4 regions of the Bradyrhizobium sp. USDA 10063 genome follow, and region 4 is predicted to be linked to each of the others. Evidence: predicted binding sites of a transcription regulator. Region 4 holds the regulator's gene; each other region holds the start of a gene.
What was found. Region 4 encodes LexA, which represses DNA repair genes until DNA is damaged. Its sites were predicted from a motif close to TGTTCNNNNTGTGTTCNG; they were not measured.
Positions count from the first base shown of each region.

Region 1: the regulator LexA is predicted to act here: its motif matches at 2,323-2,340, upstream of ACVJGD_RS36910 (PA0069 family radical SAM protein).
Region 2: the regulator LexA is predicted to act here: its motif matches at 2,561-2,578, upstream of ACVJGD_RS30790 (helicase-related protein).
Region 3: the regulator LexA is predicted to act here: its motif matches at 2,175-2,192, upstream of ACVJGD_RS29190 (YifB family Mg chelatase-like AAA ATPase).

Region 1 is NZ_JBSSGP010000002.1:7,402,128-7,406,336, reverse strand. It holds gene ACVJGD_RS36915 (IS1182 family transposase) at 1-876, shown strand, start outside; gene ACVJGD_RS36910 (PA0069 family radical SAM protein) at 1,138-2,301, opposite strand; gene ACVJGD_RS36905 (glycosyl transferase) at 2,465-3,046, shown strand; gene ACVJGD_RS36900 (bifunctional helix-turn-helix transcriptional regulator/GNAT family N-acetyltransferase) at 3,262-4,185, shown strand; gene ACVJGD_RS36895 (RSP_7527 family protein) at 4,191-4,209, shown strand, end outside.
Region 2 is NZ_JBSSGP010000002.1:6,062,042-6,066,250, forward strand. It holds gene ACVJGD_RS30775 (Shedu immune nuclease family protein) at 1-604, opposite strand, end outside; gene rpmB (50S ribosomal protein L28) at 752-1,057, opposite strand; gene ACVJGD_RS30785 (DUF3108 domain-containing protein) at 1,446-2,267, shown strand; gene ACVJGD_RS30790 (helicase-related protein) at 2,679-4,209, shown strand, end outside.
Region 3 is NZ_JBSSGP010000002.1:5,715,354-5,719,562, forward strand. It holds gene ACVJGD_RS29175 (YraN family protein) at 1-25, shown strand, start outside; gene gshB (glutathione synthase) at 54-1,001, shown strand; gene ACVJGD_RS29185 (MBL fold metallo-hydrolase) at 1,156-2,127, shown strand; gene ACVJGD_RS29190 (YifB family Mg chelatase-like AAA ATPase) at 2,241-3,779, shown strand; gene ACVJGD_RS29195 (hypothetical protein) at 3,910-4,209, shown strand, end outside.
Region 4 is NZ_JBSSGP010000002.1:1,317,563-1,321,771, forward strand. It holds gene ACVJGD_RS08155 (HAD-IA family hydrolase) at 92-721, shown strand; gene ACVJGD_RS08160 (molybdopterin molybdotransferase MoeA) at 731-1,942, shown strand; gene lexA (transcriptional repressor LexA) at 2,144-2,845, shown strand; gene ACVJGD_RS08170 (hypothetical protein) at 3,138-3,563, shown strand; gene ACVJGD_RS08175 (hypothetical protein) at 3,717-3,938, shown strand; gene ACVJGD_RS08180 (ComEC/Rec2 family competence protein) at 3,947-4,209, opposite strand, start outside.

The DNA of each region.
Region 1 (4,209 bases), 6.1 Mb from region 4:
GGCCTGGTGTCGCTCGACACGTTGGCGCAGGATGGCTTGCGGGTGCGCGCGGGTGCCGGGGCGAGTTCCTTCCGCCGGCGCGCGCGGCTTGATGATCTGCTCACCGCGGCGCAGACGCGGGTGGCGCGCCTGCGCGCTGAAGCCGAGACGGATCCGGCGGCTGGCGATCGTCGCCAGCGGGCGGCGAAGGCGCGTGGCGCCCGCGAGCGCGAGGCGCGGATCGCGGCGGCGCAGCAGCGCATGAAGGAACTGGAGGTCGAGCGGGAGCGGCGCGAGAAGACCAACAAGAACCAGGTGGCCAAGCAGAAGGAGCCGCGCGCTTCGACCACCGATACCGACGCGCGGGTGATGAAGATGGCCGATGGTGGGTGGCGTCCGGCTTATAACATGCAGATCATCTCGGCGCCGGAACACCAGGTGATCGTTGCGGTCGACATCGATACCAGCGGCTCGGATCGCGGCCTGGCGCAACCGGGGATCGAGACGGTGCACGCTGAAGGCTACGACCCCTCCAACTATCTGGTCGACGGCGGCTTCACCAAGAACGACGACATCGAGTGGGCCCACGCCAAAGATATCAAACTGTGGTGCCCGGCGGGGCAAACCAGGCACGGCACCGACCCTTATGCGCCGAAGCAGGGTGACGGTGTTGGCGTCGCGGATTGGCGTGAACGCATGCAGAGCAAGGACGGTAAGGCATTCTACCGACTGCGCGCCGAGCACGAATGCATCAATGCCCATGCCCGCCGCATGGGACTGCGCCAGCTAACCCTGCGCGGCAAGATCAAGGCCCGCCTCCATCTGCTGTGGTTCGCCGTCGCTCACAACATGATGCGCTTCCTCGCCTTGCACGCCAAGGCGCAGGTCGCGGCATGAACAGAGGCGTCCACGCCAGCAGGTGCCCACAAAGCGCCGCAGCAGCCGCAGCACCGGCCCGGAGGTCAGATCGCGGTCATTCGGCGCCGGCTCAACCGAAAAGCTTTACGGTCTGTGCCTTCCAGCCCATCACATGTAAAATTCTCCGGACAAGGCGAATCATTCTCACCCTCTGAGGAGCCCGCCGAAGGCGGGCGTCTCGAAGGATGGGCCGCGAGGGGACTGCCCACCAAGTTCTATTTCATATTGCTCGCGCCGCTCTCAGAACAGGCTCAGTTGCTCGCCGCTTTGCTTCGGCTTGACGAAATGGTCGGTCGTCAGCTTCGAACGGCGCTTGTTCAGGCCGAGCTTCTCGCAAGCAATCTCGAAGCGGCGGCCGATCATCCAGGCCATCGGCCCGGTGCCCTTCATCCGCGTCCCCCACTGCGAGTCGTAGTCGCGCCCGCCGCGCATGTCGCGGATCAGGGTGAAGACGTGGCGATAGCGGTCCGGATAATTCGCCAGCAGCCATTCCCGGAACAGGTCGCGCACTTCCAGGGGCAGCCGCAGCAGCACGTAGCTCGCTTCCTTGGCGCCGGCATGCGCCGCCGCATCAAGGATGCGCTCGATCTCGGAATCGTTCAGCGCAGGGATTACGGGCGCGACCATCACGGTGGTCGGGATGCCGGCATCCGAAAGCCGCTTGATCGTTTCCAGCCGCTTCGGCGGCGTCGAGGCGCGCGGCTCCATGGTGCGCGCCAGCTTGGCATCGAGTGTCGTCACCGACAGCGCGACCTTGACCAGGTTCCGCCGCGCCATCCGCTGCAGGATATCGATGTCGCGCGCCACCAGCGCCGACTTGGTGACGATGCCGACCGGATGGCCGGCACGCTCCAGCACCTCGAGGATGCCGCGCATGATCTTGTGCTCGCGCTCGATCGGCTGGTACGGATCGGTGTTGGTGCCGATCGCGATCATGCGCGGTTCATAACCAGGCGCCGCAAGCTCCTTCTCGAGCAGAGCCGGCGCATCGGGTTTTGCCAATAGCTTCGATTCGAAATCCAGTCCCGGCGACAGGCCGAGATAGGCATGCGTCGGCCGCGCGAAGCAGTAGACGCAGCCATGCTCGCAGCCTCGGTACGGATTGATCGAGCGGTCGAACCCGATGTCGGGCGAATCGTTGCGCGCGATCACCTTGCGCGAGGTGTCGAGCGACACCGTGGTCTTGAACGGCGGCAGCTCTTCCAGGCTCTGCCAGCCATCGTCGAAGGCAACGCGGGCCTCCGCCTCATAACGGCCGCTGGCATTGGATTGCGCGCCGCGGCCGCGTCGCCGCTCGCGCTCGATCGCGACCGCGAGTTCGGGAAACGCGGAGGGCGCACCCGCCGGTGTGGAGGGCGCCGTCACCGGCGGGTGCTTGAGGGCATGAGAGGATGCTCGGCTCATGTTCCCAAGCTAGCATGCCGATAGAACAAATCAAGAACACATTCGCAAAATTCCACAATTGCGCTGCCGCAAAAAACTGCACCCCTCAGGCTGTTTTGATTGTGACAAGGTGATAACAGTTTTCGAGCTTTTCACCCATTTTGAGCCAACGAAGCCTCAGATAATGCTGAGCGTGATTATCCCGACCGAGGGCGACGAGCGGGCTGCAGTCGCCACCCTTGCGGCGCTGGTTCCGGGCGCTGCGGCCGGAATCATAAAAGAGGTGCTGCTGGTCGATCGCGCCAAGGATCGCGCCAAGACCGGCGCGATCGAACGCGTCGCCGATGTCGCCGGCTGCCGCTTCATGGCGTTCGACGGCACCCGCGCCGCAGCGCTGGCGGCCGGCGCCCGCCAGGCGCGCGCGCCCTGGCTGATGTTCCTGCATGCCGGCGCCGTGCTCGACAGCGGCTGGATCGAGGAGACCAGCCAGTTCATCCAGGGGGTGGCGATCAGCGGCCGGCCGCGGGCGGGCATCTTCCGCTACGCCCGTTCGCCCTATGGCGACACCCGCCTGCGCGACGGCTTCAGGTTCGTGGCCCGCATGCTGACCGGCCCGACCGCCGAGCAGGGTCTTTTGATCGCGCGCGATCATTACGAGCAGCTCGGCGGCTACCGCCCCGATGCCCGCCGCTCCGAGGCGCGGCTGTTGCGGCAGCTCGGCCGCTCCTCCCGCACGATGCTGCGCAGCCGGATCATGGTCGCATAGCCTTCTCCTTCACCTCCCCCCGCTTGCGAGGGAGGTCGGCGCGAAGCGCCGGGTGGGGGCTCTCTCCACCCAGGGAATCCCGATGCGGAGACACCCTCACCCCCCCTCTTCCGCAAGCGGGAGAGGGAGCACAGCGCCTTTGCCGATGTAGCTCACCTGGATACTTGCCAAAGTCAAATAATTATTTGACAATGGCAACTATTGAGGTGCGCACGATGTCAGAGCCGGATTCCGAAAACCAGGTCGCCGCGGTGCGGGCATTCAACCGCTTCTACACCCGCAAGCTCGGCTTCCTCGACCAACATCTATTGAAAAGCCCGTTCTCGCTCAGCGAGGCGCGGGTGCTCTATGAGCTGGCCCATCGCGAGGAAATATCGGCCAAGGAGATCGGGACCGAACTCGGGCTCGATCCCGGCTATCTCAGCCGCATCCTCCAGAAATTCGACGAGGACGGGCTCATCACGCGCGAGCCCCTCGCCTCCGACCGCCGGCAATACCAGCTCGGCCTCACCGCGAAGGGGCGGCAGACCTTTGCCAGGATCAACCGCGCCTCGCATGACGAGGTCGCGGCGATGCTGACGCGGCTTCCGCCGGACGATCGTGCCCGCCTGACGGCGGCGATGGGCACGATCGAGCGGCTGCTCGGCGAGGCCGCAGCCCCGCGCGCGGTGCTGCGCGATCCCCGCCCGGGCGACATGGGCTGGGTGGTGCAGAGCCATGGCGCGCTCTATGCCAGCGAATACGGCTTCGATTCGTCCTTCGAGGCGCTGGTCGCCGAGATCGCAGCAAAATTCCTGACTTCGTTCGACGCCTCGCGTGAACGCTGCTGGATCGCCGATCTCGACGGCATGCCAGTCGGCTCGGTGTTCCTGGTCAGGCACTCCGACGACATCGCCAAGCTCAGGCTGCTCCTGGTCGACCCGGCCGGCCGCGGACAGGGGCTCGGCAAGCGGCTGGTTGGCGAATGCATCACCTTCGCCAGGGCCTGCGGCTACCGCAAGATCACGCTCTGGACCCAGAGCATTCTGGTGGCCGCACGAAAAATCTATCAGGACGCAGGCTTCGTGCTGGTGAAAAGCCAGCCGCACCGCAGCTTCGGGCAGGACCTCGTCGGCGAGACCTGGGAGCGGGCGCTGTGAAGGCGATGCGTCGCGATCCAACGC
Region 2 (4,209 bases), 4.7 Mb from region 4:
TGGCTCCAACTTTGTCGAGAAAGACGTAATTCAATCCGTGTCCGAATATCCACGGATTGCGCTCGAAGAAGGCCTGCCACGTCGGTTCGGAAACTTCGCTATGGGTAAGGTTGGTCTCGAATTCAGCCAATGCGGCACGTTTTGCCGCTACTGCGTAGACATCATGGTGAAGCTCGGGGCTTGCGGCAAGCTGGCGGATTATTTCGGGTCCCTTTGTGCTGCTCAGAAGCGCACCGAGAGCGCCAACATGGATATTGTCGAGCGAAACTCTTGTCTTTTGAGCATCGCTAAGGTCGAGTGCTGAGAGAATGGAAAGAAATTCCCGCATTTGAGCTAGCTGAAATTGGTTTACGTGAACATGTTCCTTCTCCCGCCAGCCGTACCGAGCATGAAACTGCAACTTTGTAATCTTGAAAGTGCCGAAGTCACGGTGGTCATCTACATAAAAGGCTGAGATTGCGATCTTGGATCGTGCGGTGACGTCAATCTCCCCAAGGATCTCCTCGCTTTCACCAGCGATCGTCGCGTAAGCTCCGTTTTTTCCAGGATGAACGTAGAGGTGATTGCTCTTGTATCTCGCTAAGTATTCAGCGTCCTCTGACATGGTGAACTCGCAGAGATTAGTGATTGCCTAGCATTCTATTCTGAAATTTCGTGAGTCGTCGCTTCGGACCCTGCGTTAAAACAAAACGGCCGGGTCTTTCGACCCGGCCGCTCAAACTCTCAAACCGCTACTCTGATACAGCGAGCCTCAGCTCGCCTGCTTCTCCGCGGCCGCCGTCCGCTTCTTCTCGATCTGGCGCTTCAAATCCAGCGCGCGGGGCGAGAGGTGCGCGGCATTCGCCTTCAGCAGGAACGCGTCGAGGCCGCCATTGTGGTCGACGCTCTTCACCGCGTTCGAGGAGACGCGCAGGCGGATGTTGCGGCCGAGCGCTTCCGACTGGAAGGTGATGTTGCAGAGGTTCGGCAGGAAACGCCGCTTGGTCTTGATGTTGGAGTGGCTGACCTTGTGGCCCACTTGCGGGCCTTTGGCCGTCAGTTCACAGCGCCGGGACATTGTTCAAATCCTCTTCCATCCCCGCTAAACCAACAGCGCGCGCCGCGCGCGGCGGGGGTTCAATTTCACGTCCATTTTCCAGGAACCGCGGACGTATAGGGGGTGAGGCGCAAAGCGTCAAGGTTTTTGGCCTCGTTCCGAGGCCCTGAAACCCTCAATTCGACGCGGCTTTTTCACGACAACCGGTAAAACCCTACTGAGCCCAAAACCAGCGCGTTCACAAGGCCGTTCAGCGGTTTAACCTTCCATATAAAGGGCGTATTCAGCCCCGTAAGGTGGTTCCGTATTCGCCCGCGTTGCTTGCCGGTCATTCCTTCCTAAATGATCTTTCGGCGCCGACGACAGGATCGTTAAGTTTGTGAGCATTTTCAGCAGTTTTCTGCCCTCGATGAGGGAATCCTGGCTGCTCGGCGCCGGCGCGCTGTTTCTGCTGTTGCCGGAGGGCGCGCTCGCGCAGGGCCGGCTGGAGGCGCAGTACGAGGCCTCGCTGGCCGGTATCGCCGTCGGCAAGGGAAGCTGGACCATCGAGATCGGCGAGGACACCTTTTCCGCGATCGCGCAGGGCGGCACCGCCGGGCTGGTGAAGGCCTTTGCCGGCGCCGGCGGGGTGGGCGGGTCCCAGGGCCGCGTGGTCAATGGCGCGCTGGTGGCATCGGGCTATACCGTCAACTACAACAGCTACAAGAAATCCGAGGTCATCCGGATGGCGCTCGGCGGCGGCAACATCAGGGAAACCGTGATCGAGCCGGAGCCGCCGGTCGATCCCAACCGCATCCCGGTCACCGAGGCGCACAAGAAGAACGTGTTCGATCCGATGACCGGCTCGCTGTTGCGGGTGCCCGGCAATGGCGAACTGATGAGCCCGGATAGCTGCCGCACCAGCGCGGGCATTTTCGACGGCCGGCTGCGCTACGATCTGAAGCTCGATTTCAAGCGCGTGGAGATGGTCAAGGCGGAGAAGGGCTATCAGGGCCCGGCGCTGGTCTGCGCGATCTATTTCACGCCGATCGCGGGCTATATCCCGGACCGGCCCGTGATCAAATATCTCTCCGAGGCGCGCAACATGGAGATCGCCTTCGTGCCGATCGCGGGCACGCGCATCCTGATCCCGTTCCGCGTCAAGATCCCGACGCCGTTCGGACTCGCCATGCTGGAGGCGACGTCGTTCGTGACGTCGGCCACGCCGCCGCGGGTGGCGAAGACGCAGTGAGGCTAGGCACCGTCATTCCGGGGCATCGCGAAGCGATGAGCCCGGAATCCATGTCTCCTCCGGCGCATGCGGCCCGATGGATTCCGGGCTCGTCCTGCGGACGCCCCGGAATGACAGAGAGGGCACGAATCCTGTTGACTCTTGGCCGCTTCTGATTCGACTCCGGCTTTAACGATTTCGCCGTCATCGTGATCGCTGCTAAACCCGATTTGGTGCTGGAACTGAAATGCCGACACGAGATGTTGCGGTGAACGGAGGAGAACACAGGTGGAGTCAGCGATTCGGCCGCGATTCGTTCTAGACTCGTTCCGAAGCTTAAGCCGCGGCATCCGCCGTGTCGCAATGTGAGACGATTTTCCTAGCCGCGCTCTCTGTCATCTCCAAGAAACGCATCAAAAAGCACCTGGAATCATGGCTCTTTCCTCTCCTCCCTTCGCCCATGAGCGCGCGCCTGGCGCCGGCGTCACCGCCGTGCTCGGGCCGACCAATACCGGCAAGACGCATCTGGCCATCGAGCGGATGCTCGGGCATTCGTCCGGGCTGATCGGCCTGCCGCTGCGGCTCCTGGCGCGCGAGGTCTACAACAAGATCGCCGATCGCGCGGGAAGCGAGAGCGTCGCGCTGATCACCGGCGAGGAGAAGATCAAGCCGAAGTCGCCGCGCTTCTGGGTCTCGACTGTGGAGGCGATGCCGCGCGATCTCGACGTCTCGTTCCTTGCGGTCGACGAGATCCAGATCGCGGCCGATCTCGAGCGCGGGCATGTCTTCACCGACCGCATCCTCAATCGGCGCGGCCGCGACGAGACGCTGCTGCTCGGGGCTGCGACGATGCGCCCCATCGTCGAGCGGCTGCTGCCCGGCGCCTCGATCGTGACGCGGCCGCGGCTCTCGACGCTCGAATTCGCCGGCGACCGCAAGATCACGCGGCAGCCGCGGCGCACCGCGATCGTCGCGTTCTCGGCCGACGAGGTCTATGCGATCGCCGAATTGATCCGCCGCCAGCATGGCGGCGCCGCGGTCGTGCTCGGCTCGCTCTCGCCGCGCACACGCAATGCGCAGGTCGCGATGTTCCAGAACGGCGATGTCGATTATCTCGTCGCCACCGACGCCGTCGGCATGGGGCTGAACCTCGACGTCGATCACGTCGCCTTTGCCTCCGACCGCAAATACGACGGCTATCAGTTCCGCCGCCTGACGCCGGCCGAGTTTGCGCAGATCGCCGGGCGTGCCGGGCGCGCGACGCGCAATGGCACCTTCGGCACCACCGGCCGCTGCGCGCCGTTCGAGCCGGAACTGGTGAACGCGCTGCAGAACCACACCTTCGACAGCGTGAAAATGCTGCAGTGGCGCAATTCGAAGCTGGATTTCTCCTCGCTCGGCAGCCTGCAGGTTTCACTCGCGCTGCCGCCGTCGCATGAGGTGCTGACGCGGGCGCCGATCGCCGAGGACATGCGCGTGCTCGACCATGCGGCGCGCGACGCCGAGGTGCGCGATCGGGCGCATGGCGCTGCCGCGGTCGAGCGGCTATGGGACACCTGCCAGATACCCGATTACCGAAAGCTGTCGCCGGCCGCGCATGCCGAGCTTGTGACCACGGTTTACGGCTTCCTGATGCAAAAGGGGCGCATTCCCGATGCATGGTTTGCCGCCCAGGTCGATCAGGCCGACCGCGTCGACGGCGATATCGACACGCTGTCGGGCCGGATCGCTCAGGTGCGCACCTGGACCTTTGTGGCGAACCGGCCGGACTGGCTGTCCGATCCCGAACATTGGCAGGGGATCACGCGCGAGCTCGAAAATAAATTATCCGATGCGCTGCATGAACGGCTCACGGAGCGTTTCGTTGATCGTCGTACCAGTGTATTGATGCGCCGCCTGCGGGAGAACTCTGTTTTGAATACTGAAATCGGCAAGACCGGCGAAGTCATCGTCGAGGGGCACG
Region 3 (4,209 bases), 4.4 Mb from region 4:
GGCAGCATTCGACGCCAGCGCATGACTTCCTCGAGAGACCGGACTCAAAGACCATGAAATTGAACGTCGCCGTCCAGATGGATCCCATTGAGCGCATCAACATTCGCGGCGATTCGACCTTCGCGCTGCTGCTCGAAGCGCAGAAGCGTGGCCACGGCGTTTCCTATTACACGCCGGACAAGCTCTCGCTGCGCGGCGATGAGCTGGTGGCACCGGTGCAAATCCTCACCGTGCGCGACGAGGTCGGCGATCACTTCATCCTTGGCGAGCCCAAGCGCGAGCCGCTGACCAATTTCGACGTGATCCTGCTGCGGCAGGATCCGCCGTTCGATCTCGCCTATATCACCTCGACGCATTTTCTCGAACGCATCCACCCGAAGACCCTGGTCGTCAACGATCCCGCCAGCGTCCGCAATGCGCCGGAAAAGCTGTTCGTGATGAACTTTCCGCAGCTCATGCCGCCGACGTTGATCTCGCGCGACCTCGACGAGATCAACGCGTTCCGTGACGAGCACGGCGCCGTCGTCATGAAACCGTTGCACGGCCATGGCGGCGCCGCGGTGTTCCGCGTGATGCCCCAGGACATGAATTTCGGCTCGCTGTTCGACATGTTTTCGGTGACCTTCAAGGAGCCCTGGGTGATCCAGCGCTTCCTTCCCGAGGTCAAACATGGCGACAAGCGCATCATCCTGGTCGACGGCGAATTCGCCGGCGCCGTCAACCGCGTGCCGGCGGCGGACGACCTGCGCTCGAACATGGTGCGCGGCGGCGCGGCGCAGTCGACCGAGCTTTCCGACCGCGAGCGCGAGATCTGCACAACGCTCGGTCCGGCCTTGCGCGAGCACGGCCTGTTGTTCGTCGGCATCGACGTGATCGACGGCTACCTCACCGAGATCAACGTCACCTCGCCGACCGGCATCCGCGCGATTCAGCGGCTCGGTGGTCCGGACGTGGCGGCCAGAATCTGGGACGTCATCGAGGCGAAGCGCGCAAAATCTTAGAGCGCGTCTGCCTTCCTTCCGCTCTGAGACCTCTTGTCAGCTTGCGACTGCGGGCGCAGCATGGCTGTGCTCGCCCTCAGGTCGCGGGGCAAGACCTGCGCGGCGCGCGACGACTTACCAAAATACAAATCGAAAAAACCGTTGGAGGAAAAGCATGACAATCAACGTCTCGCGAAGGTCCCTGCTCGCGCTCGGCGCCGGCCTTGGAGCAAGCACGCTGCTGGGCGGCAGCGCGCTGGCACGCGCGCCGAAGCTCGGCACGCAAACGCCTTATTGGCACCGCTTCATTCTCGGCGATGCCGAAGTCACCGTCGTCTCCGACGGCCCGCTGCCGCTCGGCGATCCTTCCGGCACCTTCACTGGCGTGCCGAAGGAAGAAGTGAAAAAGATGCTGTCGGACAACTTCCTGTCACCCGACAATGTCGTGCTGGAGCAGAATTCGCCGATCGTGAACACCGGCGACAAGCTGATCCTGTTCGACACCGGCATGGGCACTTCGAAAGCGTTCGGCCCGACCACCGGCCGCCAGCAGAAGAGCATGGCGGAAGCCGGCATCAAGCCCGAGGACATCGACGCCGTTGTCTGCTCGCATGCGCATATCGACCATATCGGCGGCATCGTCGGCGCCACTGACAAGCCGCTGTTCCCGAACGCGCAGGTCTATATCGCCCAGAGCGACTTCGATTACTGGACCGACGAAGGCAAGATGGGCAGCCCGCTGAAGGACTTCGTCATTCACGCGCGCAAGAATCTGCTGCCGGTCAAGGATCGGCTGGTGTTCTTCAAGGACGGCCAGGAATTCCTGCCCGGCGTACAGGCGATCGCGGCGCCCGGCCACACCGTCGGCCACCACATCTTCATGGTGAGCTCGGCCGGCAAATCCTTCGCCTTCCTCGGCGATCTCTCGCACCACTCCGTGCTGCTGCTCGAGCGGCCGCGGATGGAATTCTCCTACGATACCGACCCGAAGCAGGCGGCAGCCTCGCGGGTGAAGCTGCTGGAGATGCTGGCGGCCAACAAGATCCCCGTGATGTCCTACCACTTCGCCTGGCCCGGCTACGGCCACGTCGCCAAGGTCGGCGACGGCTTCAAATATTATCCCGAGCCGATGCAGATGACGCTGTAAGCTTGCGTGGGCTCCGGGACGGCTGAGCGGCAGGTCCCCGGAGCCCTTGTTCCTGTAATGTTCTTGCGCTTGCCGTTGCCTTCAGCTACCCTCGGTTCCGGCAAGGGGGCAGCATGGTTCAACGCGTTTCCACCGTCGCTTTCGAGGGGATAGAGGCTCGCGCGGTCGACGTGCAGGTGCAGGTCGCACCGGGACTGCCGGCCTTTGCGATCGTGGGCCTGCCGGACAAGGCGGTGTCCGAGGCGCGCGAGCGGGTTCGCTCAGCGCTGATTGCCTCCGGCCTCGCTTTGCCGGCACGCCGGATCATCGTCAACCTGGCGCCGGCTGACCTGCCCAAGGAAGGCAGCCACTACGACCTGCCGATCGCGCTCGGGCTGATGGCGGCGATCGGGGCGATTCCTTCCGATGCGCTCAACGGCTTTACCGTGCTCGGCGAACTCGGGCTGGATGGCTCGATTGCACCGGTTGCGGGCGTATTGCCGGCGGCGATCGGCGCCAATTCGCGCGACGAGGGGCTGATCTGCCCCGCGGCCTGCGGCTCGGAAGCGGCATGGGCGAGCCCGGACATCCAGATCATCGCAGCACAGTCGCTGATCCAGATCGCCAATCATTTCAAGGGCACGCAGGTGCTGTCGCGCCCGCAGCCGAAAGTGCACGAGCAGAAGGAGACGCTGCTCGACCTCCGCGACATCAAGGGCCAGGAGAGCGCCAAACGGGCGCTGGAGATCGCGGCGGCCGGTGGGCATCATTTGTTGATGATGGGCTCGCCCGGCGCCGGCAAGTCGATGCTGGCGGCGCGGCTGCCCTCGATCCTGCCGCCACTGTCGCCGTCTGAACTTTTGGAAGTGTCGATGATTGCGTCGGTGGCAGGCGAAATCCGCGACGGCGCCTTGACCGCGCGGCGGCCGTTCCGCAGCCCGCATCATTCCGCCAGCATGGCCGCGCTCACCGGCGGCGGCATGCGCGCGAGGCCCGGCGAGATTTCGCTGGCGCATCAGGGCGTGCTCTTCCTCGACGAATTACCGGAATTCGATCCGCGCGTCTTGGATTCGCTGCGCCAGCCGCTGGAGACAGGCGAGGTTTCCATTTCGCGCGCCAACCACCGCGTCACCTATCCGGCGCGCTTCATGCTGGTCGCGGCAATGAACCCGTGCCGTTGCGGCCATGCCTACGAGCCCGGCTATGCCTGCAAGCGCGGACCCATCGACCGCTGCACCGCCGATTACCAGATGCGCATCTCCGGTCCGCTGATGGACCGCATCGATCTGCGGATCGAAGTGCCGGCAGTGACCGCCGCCGACCTGATCCTGCCGCCGCCTTCCGAAGGATCAGCGGAAGTGGCGTCGCGGGTCGCAGCGGCTCGCGACATCCAGCTTGCGCGCTATGCCGCCGCAGGCATGCCCAACGTCCGCACCAATGCCGAGGCGCCGGCATCGCTGCTCGAGACCATCGCGCAGCCGGACGCGCAGGGGCAGAAGCTGCTCCGCGACGCGGCCGAAACCATGCGGCTTACCGCGCGCGGCTATCATCGCGTGTTGCGCGTCGCGCGTACGCTCGCCGATCTCGACGGCGTGGAGAAGATCGGCCGGCTGCATCTCGCCGAAGCGCTGTCCTACCGCGCGCTCGCCGACGACATCAGGCGCGCGGCGTAGAGCGTTTTCGAGCGACGTGGATACCGGTTCGCGTGAAGAAAACGCGTCAACGCGAAAGTAACCAGTTCTCTTTACGCTCCGCCAACCATAAGCCCGCGCGTTTGCAGGCTTTGGTCGCGTGAGTGGTGTCATGTTGCGTTTGAAGATTCTGGCCTCGGTCGTGCCGCTGGCTGTGTTCGCACTCGTTGCCCGCGGTGAATTCCTGCCGGGGCCTCGCCCCTGCATCGAAGCGGGTGGCGCCACCGTGCAGATCGCATCGATCCCCTGGCTCGCCCAGCTCCATGTCAGCTTCACGGACGACCCGGCCGCTGCCACCGTGCGGGTCCAGATCTCCGACAGCGCGGAGGCCGCCGATTTCGCGGTCATCGATGATGTCGACGACGCCGAGCCCGGCGCCTGCGAGAGCAACGGCGTGCCGCAACTGGTCGCG
Region 4 (4,209 bases):
CCAGGGACGACAGCGGTGTGCGTGACCGTTGCCGACGGTTGCCATTGACGACATTGCCGTGGTCGCAGGATTTTCGTACACCACCGTCGTCATGACCCAACCGTCCCTCTCCCCCGGCTCCGCCGACGTCCTGTTGTTCGATCTCGGCCGCGTCGTGCTCGATATCGATTTCGGCAAGGTGATGACCATCTGGGCCGGCCATGCCGGCTGCGAGCCCGCCGAGCTCGCCGCCCGCTTTGTCATGGACGAGAGTTACAGGCATCACGAGGTCGGCAAGATCGATGACGCCGCCTTCTTCGCAAGCCTGCGGCAGTCGCTCGGCATCGAAATCTCCGACGCCCAGTTCCTGGAAGGCTGGAACGCGATCTTCGCCGGCGAGATGCCAGGAATCGCCGAGCACCTGGCGCGCGCCAAGGTGCGCCTGCCGCTCTATGCTTTCTCGAACACCAATCCGCCCCATATCGAGCATTTCTCGACAGCCTATTCGGACGTGCTCGGCCACTTCCGCCAGATATTCTTCTCGTCGACGATCGGGTTTCGGAAACCCGATGCGGAAGCCTATGATTACGTGGTGAAGGCGATCGGCGTGCCGGCCTCGCGCATCGTGTTCTTCGACGATTCCGCCGAGAACATCCGCGGCGCACGAGCGGCAGGCCTTAACGCCATTCACGTCACATCGTCAGATGATGTGACGAACGCGCTTCTCGCACTCGGAATTTAGGAGTTGCCCGTGGCCCTGATGCCGGTCGCCGATGCGCTAGCCGCTGTTCTCGCCGGCGTGGAACCGTTGACGGAAGAGATGGTCGCGCTCGATGCTGCCTGTCACCGCACCCTCGCGCATGACGTCGCAGCGAGGCGCACGCAGCCGCCACTGGCGATGTCAGCGATGGATGGCTATGCGGTGCGCTCAGCCGATGCCGCCGATCTCAGCGCGCGGCTGAAGGTGATCGGCGAAGTCGCCGCGGGCCGGCCGTTCGATCGGGAACTTGGCCGGCGCGAAGCGGCGCGGATCTTCACCGGTGGCGTCATTCCCGCTGGCGCCGATGCCGTCGTGATCCAGGAAGACACCAGGGTCGACGGCGATCACATCACCATCACCGAGGCCGCCATCGCCGGGCGGCATATCCGGCCCGCCGGGATCGATTTCCGCGAAGGCGACGTGCTGCTTCAGCGCGGCAGCCGGCTGACCGACCGCGCGCTGTCGCTGGCGGCGTCGATGAACTATCCGGAACTCGCGGTGCGGCGCCGGCCAAAGGTCGCCGTGCTCGCGACCGGCGACGAACTGGTGATGCCGGGCAGCTCGCCGGGTCCGGGCCAGATCGTCTATTCCAACGGCTATGCGCTGCGGGCGCTGGCCCGCGCGGAAGGCGCCGAAACGATCGATCTGGGGGTCGCCGCGGACACGGTTGCCGCCACCACCGAAGGCATCCGCCGCGCGCATGCCGCGGGCGCCGATATCCTCGTCACCACCGGCGGCGCCTCGGTCGGCGACCATGACCTCGTGAAACCGTCGCTCGAGGCCGAGGGTGTCACCATGGCGTTCTGGAAGATCGCGATGCGGCCGGGCAAGCCGATGATGCATGGCCGGCTCGGCGCGATGCGGGTGATCGGCCTGCCCGGCAATCCGGTGTCGTCCTATGTCTGCGCCTACCTGTTCCTGGTGCCGTTGATTCGGGCCCTGCTCGGCCGCTCGGCGATCCATCACGTCAGGAAAAGCGCCCTGCTCGGCCGCGATCTCGCCGCCAACGATCAGCGCGAAGACTATCTTCGTGCGCTGCTCGAAGAGCGCGCCGACGGCACGCTGATCGCAACGCCGGTCACCCGGCAGGACAGTTCGCTGCTCGGGAATCTCACTGCGGCGCAGGCACTTGTGATCCGTCCGCCATTCGCGCCGGCGGCGCCGAAAGGCGCCCCCTGCGACATTCTCCGATTGCCTGAATGAAGCCGCGACCAGCACGTACGGGAGCATTTCCAATCGCGTTCACCTGAAATTAAGTGGTTGCGGAACACATATCGAACATATAGTGTCCGTTCATGATTTGTTTCGAAACTCGCTGTCTACGAATGGGAGTGCGTGGCTCCCGAGATCAGCTCTTCTCAAGTCTCGGATCGAACGACGCTACCAACCGGGGGAATGCTCGCGATGCTTACGCGCAAACAGTATGAACTTCTGCGTTTCATCAACGAACGGCTGAAAGAGGCCGGTGTGCCTCCTTCCTTCGACGAGATGAAGGACGCACTCGACCTGCGCTCGAAGTCCGGCATCCACCGCCTGATCACGGCGCTGGAGGAACGGGGCTTCATCCGTCGCCTGCCGAACCGCGCCCGCGCGATCGAGGTGATCAAGCTGCCCGAGCTCTCGGCGGCCGGCAACGGCCGCCGCGGGTTCACGCCGAGCGTCATCGAAGGCACGCTCGGCAAGCGCACGAGCAGCACGGCCGTGGCCGAGGACGATGGCAACCGTCCCGTCGCGGTCCCCGTGATGGGCCGGATCGCGGCGGGTACGCCGATCGAGGCGCTGCAGACCCGCAGCCACACGATCAGCGTGCCGCCCGACATGCTCGGCTCCGGCGAGCACTACGCGCTCGAGGTGCGTGGCGATTCCATGGTGGAGGCCGGAATCCTCGACGGCGACATGGCGCTGATCCAGCGCAACGAGACCGCCAACACCGGCGACATCGTGGTGGCGCTGATCGATGAGGAGGAAGCTACGCTGAAGCGCTTCCGTCGCCGCGGCGCCTCGATCGCACTCGAGCCTGCCAATGCCGCCTACGAAGTCCGCATCCTGCCGCCGAACCGGGTGCGGATCCAGGGCAAGCTGATCGGGCTTTATCGCAAGTATTGAGCGTCCGGCACAGCAGCCCGTCTGGTACTTGGGTGGGTACTTTGTTCATGCGAGACGCTGACAAGAACGACTTAGAATGATTAGAATATGAGTCCCGGTAGTTCGCCGCCGGGGCTATTCTGTGCGAGGCAACGTACGGCAGCGCCTCGCTATCGTGTTTGTGAACGGACACAAGGCGTGGGCCGTACAAATGCCAAGAACGAAGCAGAGGCTTATAAGTTATCGTCCACTCTGATAGAGGCCTGCGCCTCTCCCAGGCCCGGGTCGGCTATCTCGAATGAGGAGCAATCCGATGTGTGACTATAGCCTGCATGCCGTGGCGACGCGTCCCGCCCAGGTTGGAGAGACGCTCATCACCACCACCTTCCGCGGCACCTCGACCCGCGGCTTCGCTTCGGAAAGCGATCCGACGGTCGCGGTCTGCATGCTTCCCGGGACCGAACTCGCGTTCGCTGACAACGTCCGTTACGACAATCGCTGGATTTGGACCAAGACGACCGGCTTCCGCGTCGGCAAGTTCAACCAGATCGATCCGCATATTCGGGATCGTCACCACGACGCTATCGAATTCCCCGATGGCAGCCATGTATTGGTGACCCAGCTCTGCGAAGGGCAGCGGGCGACCGTGCTGCAACTGCCCGTGACGCATCATGTTGTCGAGCCGGCGCAGAAGGTGGTCGAGCAGCGCCCGGCGCCGAACCCGCTGTTCATGGGCTGACGGCCTCGCGCAGCGTGCGCCGCCGGTTTCGGCCGGCGGAACGTTGCCGCGAGCGACAAGCAAAGTGTTTTGAGCGGCCCCGGAGGGCACATCCGGGGGCGCGTGTGATTTTGTGTTGAACGAGTGCTTCATTTCGCCGAGGGGGCGTGATCGGTGGTCACCAAGATCACATGGCAAAGAGCCGGACGCGTGGCCGAGCCGGGCCGGTACATGTTCAGGTTCGGCTGGCTCACCGTGGCAGCGGAAGATCTTGCCATCTGGGAGCGATATCCGGATGCGACCTTTACGCTCGTTCAAATGCCTTCGCGTTCAGGCAGCCCGGACGAGTTTCGACTCGGCGCGTTCGAGTTGCCGGCCAGCGCCGGCGGAGATTGACGGGGCGCTCAGTCTTCTGGCTGCAGGTCGGATTCGGACGGGGTCGCATCGATCGCGCGCGGCGCAGGTGCTCCCTGGATTCGGATCGTGGTCTCGGGCTCGCCTTCGCCTGACATCGCGGGGGACCACGGCCGGTCGAGGCCGGCGGGCCTGACCGCGTCGATGACGAAGCCGTTCCGGTTCCGCCGCAGCGTCAGCCCGCCCTGCCGCCGCAGGCGCTCGGCATCGATGACCGCCGCGGTGCAGCCCTGCGGAACGGGCCTTGCCGTCA